DNA from 3 places in the Bradyrhizobium sp. I1.14.4 genome. Region 3 is predicted to be linked to each of the others. Evidence: predicted binding sites of a transcription regulator. Region 3 holds the regulator's gene; each other region holds the start of a gene.

Region 1 (3,274 bases), on a different contig from region 3:
GTCACTCCGCCGCAACCATTCGCGGAAGCGGAACGTAAAGCCAGTCGTAACAGGATGAGCATAATACGGTTCCGCGCGCGTTGCCTATGCTCAAATAGAACTTTTCAGTGGGTGCTGCGGATCAAGGTTTAGGCGTTTCGAGTCTGAAGCGTCCGGCGCCGCCTTGACCAAGTGGCCTCTCGAGTTCGGGCAGAATGATCTTCAGCTCGCCCGCCAGCGTCCACGGCGGATTCACTATCAAAAGGCCTGTGGAAACGAGGCCTGCGCCCGCTTCTTGCGGCGCCACACTGAATTCCAAACGCAAGCATTTGCCCGCGGGCCGACTGCTTGCTGCTGCTGCAGCCACGCTGCGCGCGAGCTCGTCGGTAGCTCTCCGGGTTTTTACGGGGTACCACAAAAGATACGTGCCGGTCGGCCACTTCGCAAACGCGTCCGTGAAAGCACCGGCCAGCCGCTCGAACTCGTCCTTCGCTTCGAAGGGCGGATCGATCAGCACCAGGCCGCGGCGCTCGTTCGGCGGCACGAATGCGGGCAGCGCCATCCAGCCGTCGAGATCGACAACGCGCGCCTGCGCGTCGCGCCGCAGTGCATCGATCAATTGCTTGCGTGCCGCCGGCTCGATCTCGCAGGCCGTGAGGCGGTCTTGCGGACGCAGCAGCGCCCGCGCGATCAACGGCGAACCGGGATAGGTTTTCAGCTCGCCTCGCGGATTGAATGCCCTGACGATGTCGAGATAGGGCGCGATCAGCGGCAGCGCCTTGTCGGAGAGCCGCGCCTGCATCAGTCGCGCGATGCCGGTCAGCCATTCGCCGCCGCGCTGCGCTTCGCTCGAGGTCAAATCATAGAGGCCGGCGCCGGCATGGGTGTCGATGACGCGGAACGGCGCCTGCTTGTCCTGCAGGTAGGTGAGCATGCGCACCAGCGCGATGTGCTTGATGACGTCGGCAAAGCTGCCGGCATGAAAGGCGTGACGGTAGTTCATGCGATGACGCTGCGCTCCAGAGGTGGCGCATGTTGTACTGCGTCATGCCCGGTCTGTCCCGGGCATCTATGCCTTATCTCGCTGGTTTCGTGACGGCGTCGATGGCCGGAGACGCCCCGCGCGACGATGCGCGTCTGCCCCGCCATGATGTGGACGAGACTTCAGCCGCCGCGAACCGGCGGCATCAGCACCTGATCGCGGCGGCAGGCGCGGCGATCGATTTCCTCGCAGGAGCGGAATTGCAGATCCTTGCTGAGGCAGATCCGCACCTCGCTGAGCCGCTTGCTGTCGCAGGTCACCGAGATCGCGGAGTTGCTGAGCCCCGGATTGGCCTTGATGAACGCCGTTTCCAGCTCGTCGGGCGCGATCGTCTTCGGCTCCGACAATTGCAGGAATTCCTCGGGGATCTTCACCGCGGCACGGGCCTGACGGATGGCTTCGAAATAGGCGCGCTCGCCGAGACCGGAGCAGGTGCCGTGCTTGTCCCACTCGTTGTAGATCAGCCCGGGCGCAGGCATCAGGTCGAGCATCGAGGTCATGATGTTGCGGGCGAGACGCGGCGAGGGCCGCTGGCAGTATTCCGGGAAGCCCCGCTCATATTGCGGCCACAGGCCATGCACCACGAAGGAATAGGGCCGTCCGCCGCACTGCGCCTGGGTGCCGCGGCCGTTGTTGTTGCGCTCGCTCGCCGCCTCGCAGAACGAGGGCGACCACGACAGCGACAGCACATAGAAGTCGAACTCACCGGGCGCATTCTGGCGGCGATCCTGGGCCGAGGCCCCAACCGCGCCAGACAGAACAAAGGCAGCTGAAATCAGAAATCGGGAAATTGTGACCAACCGAGGCATCAAACGCTCCCCCTGACGCGACCATCACAGCCTAACAGGCCCGCGGAACATTTCAAGAACAAAAGCCGCCGTCTGGACGGCGGCGGCTTCCGTTTATCCCAATCTGGTCGGAGATCAGGGCCGAGCGGCCCTGCAGGACGGGTTATAGGCCCAGTTGCGGTCAAGCCCGGCGACGCACCATTCGACGCCCTGGTGGATGCTGGCAAAGCCGCCGTCCTCGATGATCGAATAGTGCACCTTGCGCACTTTGCCGTCGCTCAGCACCGCATCACCCGTGCAATAGCGGCGCGGAATGTTGTCGGACTGCCAGGGGCGGAACGCGGTTTCGTGAATCCGGCTGAAGCCGGTGATTATCAGGGATGAATTCCAGAAGGTGGCTTCTTTTTCGTGGAATTGCTCGCTGATGACGGTCAGGGCCTTCTCGCACGGGGCCACATTGCCGTCGTAGCGCGGGCCGGACAGCCAAAAATTCATTTCGAACGGATTGGCGGCCTGGGCCGTGCCCCCGAACGCCAGCAGGCCGACCATGAGGGCGGCGCCGAGACCAAGCTTTTGGCCGAGTTTGTTGGGGGAGTTGAACAGGTTGCGCATGGGAATCCACCCGATGATCAGATGCCGCGGACGGTGCCGTGAAGGCCCGGCAAGGTCAAGTGCAGCGCGGCAACACCTGGTGAGAAGTCCACCTTTGGCAGCCGGCTCGTTCTTTTCACGGTCGCCGGCGCACTCTATGTTGGCCTGAAGCGAAATGGAGTCTGCGATGCGAAGGAAATTGGCCGCGTGCCTGGTTGCCGTTTGCGGGATGCTGGCCGTTGTACCGGCGCGAGCCGACTGGATGCAGCCGGTGCCGCCGTTCAAGGGCAATGATACCGGCGGTATCATTGCCTATACGCTGGCGGCCCAGACCGACGCCCGCCAACTCGCCGTCGATCACTGCGCCTCCTACGGCAAGGTAGTCAAGTTCCTTGCGGTGCAGCGCTATCCGGGTGGCTACATCTCGTTCGCCTGTCGCTGGGTGCCCTATGGCGCGGCCCAGAGGCCGCTGCGCACGCTCTACTGAGCGCGCTTCAATCCTTCGATCGTTCGGCCGGGAGCTAACCGCATGACCCGACAGCTTGCCTTGCTTGGTTCTGCTGTTTGCCTCGTCCTGTCTGCCGGCGCCGCAAGCGCCGTCGACCTGCCGATCCGCAAGGCCGGGCTGTGGGAGATGAAAATGGTGCGCACCGGCGGGGCGATGCCGGAAATCACCATGCAGCACTGCACCGACGAGACCACCGACAAGGAGATGAGCGCGGCGGCCTCGCCGATGGCCAAGGAAATCTGCTCCAAGCAGGATATCCAGAAGACCGCGACCGGCTATCTCAGTGATAGCGTGTGCAGCGTCGCCGGCATGTCGATGCAGAGCCATGCCGAGATCATCGGCGATTTCAATTCCGCCTACACGGTC
Region 2 (3,274 bases), on a different contig from region 3:
GCAGGCGCACGTTGCGGCCGAGCGCATCCGAGATGAAGGTCACGTTGGCCAGGTTCGGCAGGAAGCGCCGCTTGGTCTTGATGTTGGAGTGGCTCACCTTGTGGCCCGTCTGGGGGCCCTTGGCCGTCAGTTCGCAGCGCCGGGACATCTTGCAAAAATCCTTATTGCATCCCCGCCTCTCGTCGGGCGTGCAATCACACGGCCCGCGCGGGGGTTTTGAATTCGCGTCCATTTTCCAGGAACCGCGGGTGTATAGGGTGAGATCGCCCAAGCGTCAAGATTATATCGGCGCATGAGGGACACCGGAAATGGCGGTTCATAAGCCGTTCCAGCCACTTAACGGCGGATATGGCAACCATATAAAGGGCGTATTCGGCTGCAATTCTTGGTTCCATACAAGATGCGCGTGTTGTCCGGCCGAAATTGAATGCCTGGAGCATGATCCGGAAAAGTGCTTAGCGGTTTTCCGAAAAGGTCATGCTCAAAACCAAGCGGACGACGAACAGAGCGCCGATAACAGGACCGTCAGGTACGTAAGTGACCACCACGATTGCCCTTTTGCCCCCGCTCGGCCGGCTGATCGGCCTGTGCGCCGGTGCCTTGCTGCTGTTTTGCGCCGAGCGCGCCAGCGCCCAGGGGCGGCTCGACGCCCAGTATGAGGCGACCTTGGCCGGTATCCCGGTCGGCAAGGGCAGCTGGACCATCGAGATCGGCGACGACAGCTTCTCGGCCTCGGCCCAGGGCGGCACCGCAGGCCTCCTGAAGGCGTTTTCCGGCGGCAGCGGCTCGGGCGCCTCGCAGGGCCGCGTCGTCAACGGCACACTGGCGGCCACCTCCTACACCGCGACCACCAGGACCTCGAAGAAGTCGGAGACGATCCGGATGGTGCTGGCCAATGGCGGCATCAAGGAATCCACGATCGAGCCGGAGCCGCCGGTCGATGCCGACCGCCTGCCGGTGTCGGACGCGCAGAAGAAGAACGTGTTCGATCCGATGACCGGCTCGTTCCTGCGCGCGCCCGGCAATGCCGAATTGATGAGCCCGGATGTCTGCCGTACCGGCGCCGGCGTGTTCGACGGCCGCATGCGCTACGACCTCAAGCTCGATTTCAAGCGGGTCGAGATCGTCAAGGCCGAGCGCGGCTATCACGGCCCGGCGCTGGTCTGTGCGCTGTATTTCGTGCCGATCGCGGGCTACATCCCGGATCGCCCGGTCATCAAATATCTTGCCGCCCAGCGCAACATCGAGATCGCCTTCGTGCCGATCGCGGGCACCCGCCTCCTGGTGCCGTTCCGCATGACGATCCCGACCCCGCTCGGCCAGGCCATGCTGGAAGCGACGTCATTCGTCACCACCGCCGCGCCGCCGCGCGTGGCGAAGACGCAGTAACGGCAATCAACGCAACCTCGTCATTGCCGGCTCGACCCGGCAAATCCATCGTTTCGAGAGAGGTCTTTTGGTGATGGATGCCCGGGTCAGGCCCGGGCATGACAAGTATGGGGGCGCGAGGAATGCAACGAACGCCACCGGAATCCAGTTGACTCTTGCCTGCTTCTGATTCGACTCGCGGTTCTCCGGAACTTAAGGAATTCAGTCCGCATCACAGTGGCTTGTGGAGCCCTCTCAAACTTGATCTAGTGCCGCCGCTATCAGGTCCACCCGAGATGTTGCGGTGAACGTTTCAGGTCTGGAATGGAGTCACCGATTCGGGCGCGATTCGTTCCGGACTCGTTCCGAAGCTTAAGCCGGGCGCAGAAAGCGTCGCATTGTGAGACAGATCTTGTGAAAGGACGCGGGAATCCGATGCTGCATTGTTGGATCGCGCCGGAGTGACGACATTGGAAGAGTGCGCTGCATGTTCTCCCTCGCCCCGCTCTTGCGGGGGCGCGACGAGCAAAGCTCACGCTGAGAGGGTCGGGGTGAGGGGCTCTCGCCACGAGCGCAGTATGTGGATGGTCCCCCTCACCCGCCGCGCAAGCGCGCGGCGACCTCTCCCCGCAACAGGCGGCGCGAGGTGACATTCTAGGCGCGCATCCGCGCGACACGCCGCAACAAGAAACACCTGCAAAATATGGCTTTCTCATCCTCGTTCGGAAATGACCGCGCGCCCGGCTCAGGCGTCACCGCGGTGCTCGGGCCGACCAATACCGGCAAGACGCATCTCGCCATCGAGCGCATGCTGGCGCATTCGTCCGGCCTGATCGGGCTGCCGCTGCGGCTGTTGGCGCGCGAGGTCTACAACAAGATCGCGGACCGCGCCGGCGTCGACAACGTCGCGCTGATCACCGGCGAGGAGAAGATCAAGCCGAAGTCGCCGCGCTTCTGGGTCTCGACCGTCGAGGCAATGCCGCGCGATCTCGATGTGTCCTTTCTCGCCGTCGACGAGATCCAGATCGCCGCCGATCTCGAGCGTGGCCATGTCTTCACCGATCGCATCCTCAACCGCCGCGGCCGCGACGAGACGCTGCTGCTGGGCGCCGCGACGATGCGGCCGATCATCGAGCGGCTGTTGCCGGGCGCCTCGATCGTCACGCGGCCACGGCTGTCGCAGCTCGAATTCGCCGGCGACCGCAAGATCACGCGGCAGCCGCGGCGCACGGCGATCGTCGCGTTCTCGGCCGATGAGGTCTATGCGATCGCCGAACTGATCCGCCGCCAGCATGGCGGCGCGGCGGTGGTGCTGGGCTCGCTCTCGCCCCGCACGCGCAATGCGCAGGTCGCGATGTTCCAGAACGGCGACGTCGATTATCTCGTCGCCACCGACGCGGTCGGCATGGGGCTCAATCTCGACGTCGATCACGTCGCCTTCGCCTCCGACCGCAAGTATGACGGCTACCAGTTCCGCCGGCTGACGCCGGCCGAATTCGCCCAGATCGCGGGCCGCGCCGGGCGCGCCACGCGCAACGGCACCTTTGGCACCACCGGCCGCTGCGCGCCGTTCGAGCCGGAGCTCGTCAACGCGCTGCAGAACCACACCTTCGACAGCGTCAAGATGCTGCAATGGCGCAACGCCAGGCTCGATTTCTCCTCGCTCGGCGCGCTGCAGGTGTCGCTGGCATTGTCGCCTAATCATGAGGCACTGACGCGGGCCCCGGCGGCCGAGGATCTGCGCGTGCTCGATCACGTCGCGCGCGACGCCGAAGTGCGCGAATTCGCGCATGGTGCGGCCGCGGTGGAGCGGCTGTGGGAGGCCTGCCAGGTTCCGGACTACCGAAAGCTGTCGCCGGCCGCCCATGCCGAACTCGTGACCACGCTGTATGGCTTCCTGATGCAA
Region 3 (3,274 bases):
GATGGTCGCGCTCGATGCCGCCTACCACCGCACCCTGGCGCATGACCTCGCCGCGCTCCGCACCCAGCCGCCACAGCCGATGTCGGCGATGGACGGCTACGCCGTGCGCGCCGCCGATGCGGCCGATCTCAAGGCCCGGCTCAAGGTGATCGGCGAAGTCGCGGCCGGCCGGCCGTTCGAGCGGACGGTCGGTGCCGGCGAAGCGGTGCGGATCTTCACCGGCGGCGTGATCCCCAATGGCGCCGACGCCGTCATCATCCAGGAAGACACCAGGGTCGACGGCGACCACATCGCGATCACGGAAGCCGCAACCGCCGGGCGGCACATCCGCCCCGCCGGCGTCGACTTCCGTGAGGGCGACGTGCTGCTCGCCGCCGGCAGCCGCCTCTCCGACCGCGCGCTGTCGCTGGCGGCTGCCATGAACTATCCGGAGCTCGTGGTGCACCGCCGTGCGAAGGTCGCGGTGCTGGCGACCGGCGACGAGCTCGTGATGCCGGGCTCGAAGCCCGGCCCGGGCCAGATCGTCTATTCCAACGGTTATGCGCTGCGGGCGCTGGCGCGCGCCGAAGGCGCCGAGACCATCGACCTCGGGGTTGCCGCCGACACGGTGGAAGCGACCACCGCCGGCATCCGCCGGGCGCGAGAGACCGGTGCCGACGTCCTGATCACCACCGGCGGTGCCTCGGTCGGCGACCACGATCTGGTCAAGCGGTCGCTGGAGGCCGAGGGCGTCGACATGGCGTTCTGGCGGATTGCGATGCGGCCGGGCAAACCGATGATGCATGGCCGGCTCGGCGCGATGCGGGTAATCGGCCTGCCCGGCAATCCGGTATCCTCCTATGTCTGCGCCTTCCTGTTTCTGGTGCCGTTGATTCGGGCGCTGAGCGGCCGGAAAGCGATTCATCATGTCCGCGTCACCGCCCTGCTCGGCCGCGACCTCGCCGCCAACGACCAGCGCGAGGACTACCTGCGTGCGCGTCTCGAGGAGCGCGAAGACGGTACGCTGATCGCAACCCCCGTGGTGCAGCAGGACTCTTCGCTGCTCGGGAATCTCGCTGCGGCACGGGCACTTCTCGTGCGTCCGCCGTTTGCGCCTGCCGCTGCCAAGGGCAGCGAATGCAAGATCCTGACGCTGCCCGAATAGGGTTTTCGCCCCCCGCCGATTGTGCGTGGCCGAGCGCGTTCACCGGAAATTAAGTGGTTGCGGAACACATATCGAACATATAGTGTCCGTTCATGATTTGTTTCGAGTACTAGTGTCTACAAAATGGGAGGCCGCGAGGGAGCGCTTGTAATGAGCACCGTGCTCCTGAGGTCAGGCCCCACCTGAAAAGTCTCGGAATCGAACGACGCTATCAACCGGGGGAATACTCGAGATGCTCACGCGCAAACAGTACGAACTTCTGCGTTTCATCAATGAACGTCTGAAAGAGGCCGGTGTGCCGCCCTCCTTCGACGAGATGAAGGATGCGCTCGACCTGCGCTCGAAGTCCGGTATCCACCGCCTGATCACTGCGCTGGAGGAGCGCGGCTTCATCCGCCGCCTGCCCAACCGCGCCCGTGCCATTGAAGTCATCAAGCTGCCCGAACTGTCGGCCGGCGGCAGCAACGGCCGCCGCGGCTTCACGCCAAGCGTTATCGAAGGCACCCTCGGCAAGCGCACCAGCACGCCGCCGACCGCCGAGGACGACGGCAACCGTCCGGTCGCGGTCCCGGTGATGGGCCGGATCGCCGCCGGTACGCCGATAGAGGCGTTGCAGACGCGCAGCCACACCATCAGCGTGCCGCCCGACATGCTCGGCTCCGGCGAGCATTATGCGCTGGAAGTGCGCGGTGACTCGATGGTCGACGCCGGCATCCTCGACGGTGACATGGCGCTGATCCAGCGCAACGACGTCGCCAACACCGGCGACATCGTGGTGGCGCTGATCGACGAGGAGGAAGCCACCCTGAAGCGCTTCCGCCGCCGCGGCGCATCGATTGCGCTGGAGCCGGCCAACACCGCCTATGAAGTGCGCATCCTGCCGCCGAACCGGGTGCGCATCCAGGGCAAGCTGATCGGTCTTTATCGCAAATACTGACGGCGGCAAGGAACGAGCAACACGTCGGATCGTTCCTTGAAGGATAGCGTAGCGTGCGGCCTGCCGGATGCGCTCCGATACCTCTCACGCAGCGTCGCGTGTTTGTGATCGGGACGTTCTGCGGCAAGTCGTACAATCGCCCAGAAACGAGCAGATACTCGTTCGCTATCGTCCACTCTGGTAGAGGCCTATGCCTCAGGGAGAGGCACGGGTCGCTACCTCAATGAGGAGCCATCCGATGTGTGACTATAGTCTGCACGCCGTGGCATCGCGCCCCGCCATTGTCGGAGAGACGCTGATCACCACGACTTTTCGCGGGACGTCGACCCGCGGCTTTGCTTCGGAGAATGATCCCACCGTCGCGGTCTGCATGCTGCCGGGCACCGAGCTCGCTTTCGCCGAGAACGTTCGCTACGACAGCCGCTGGATCTGGACCAAGACGCTGAACTATCGCGTCGGCGTGTTCAACGAAGTCGAGCCCGACGTGCCCGATCGCCATCATGACGCGGTCGAATTTCCCGACGGCAGCCATGTGCTGGTGACCCAGCTCGTCGAGGGACAGCGCGTCAGCGTGCTGCAATTGCCGGCGCTGCATCCGGCGGTCGAGCACAAGCCGAAGGTTGTGGAGCGGCGGCCCTCCGCATTCGCATCGCTGTTTTTGGGTTGAACGCATCGTCGCCGCGGAATGAGCCGTTCGGCGGCGAGTGACCTAAGCGATTTCGAGCGACCCCGGATTTCGGGTTCCGGGGCGCAGCAGGAGATTTGCGTCGGCGGACGCCTTGGCGCATCATCGTGCACGGAGGACGTGCGCGGTGGTCGATAAGGTCACATGGCAAAAAGCTGGTCGCGTCACGGAGCCGGGCCGCTACATGTTCCGGTTCGGCTGGCTGACGGTGACGGCTGACGACCTGAAGGTCTGGGAGCAGTTTCCCGAGGCTTCCTTCACCCTCGTCAAGAAGCCCGACGCTGGCCCCGATTCCGACGAGTACCATCTCGGCCTGTTCGAGCTGCCTTCCGGCCCCCCACCCGACAACGGCTAATCTTCGCCCTCTAATCTTCGCCCTGCAGATCAGTCTCGGCGGGCGTCGCGTCGACAGCGGACCGCGGCGCGGCGGCAGGCGCGCGCAGCGTCGTCTCGCTCTCGCCGTCGCCGGGAATCGCCGGCGACCACGGCCGGTCGATCCCGCCGGGCT

What was found. The regulator LexA, encoded in region 3, represses DNA repair genes until DNA is damaged. The targets are predictions, from matches to a motif close to TGTTCNNNNTGTGTTCNG.
Region 1: a site for LexA is predicted at 1,874-1,891, ahead of ABIB78_RS14135 (ribonuclease T2 family protein). Genes of this name have one in related genera too.
Region 2: a site for LexA is predicted at 1,846-1,863, ahead of ABIB78_RS10010 (helicase-related protein). Genes of this name have one in related genera too.

Annotation. Positions count from the first base shown of each region.
Region 1 is NZ_JBNDLA010000005.1:404,624-407,897, forward strand. It holds gene ABIB78_RS14130 (23S rRNA (adenine(2030)-N(6))-methyltransferase RlmJ) at 122-982, opposite strand; gene ABIB78_RS14135 (ribonuclease T2 family protein) at 1,144-1,830, opposite strand; gene ABIB78_RS14140 (hypothetical protein) at 1,945-2,421, opposite strand; gene ABIB78_RS14145 (hypothetical protein) at 2,588-2,887, shown strand; gene ABIB78_RS14150 (DUF3617 domain-containing protein) at 2,930-3,274, shown strand, end outside.
Region 2 is NZ_JBNDLA010000004.1:36,509-39,782, forward strand. It holds gene rpmB (50S ribosomal protein L28) at 1-148, opposite strand, end outside; gene ABIB78_RS10005 (DUF3108 domain-containing protein) at 559-1,389, shown strand; gene ABIB78_RS10010 (helicase-related protein) at 2,072-3,274, shown strand, end outside.
Region 3 is NZ_JBNDLA010000006.1:286,316-289,589, forward strand. It holds gene ABIB78_RS15625 (molybdopterin molybdotransferase MoeA) at 1-1,144, shown strand, start outside; gene lexA (transcriptional repressor LexA) at 1,377-2,081, shown strand; gene ABIB78_RS15635 (hypothetical protein) at 2,320-2,748, shown strand; gene ABIB78_RS15640 (hypothetical protein) at 2,894-3,121, shown strand; gene ABIB78_RS15645 (ComEC/Rec2 family competence protein) at 3,132-3,274, opposite strand, start outside.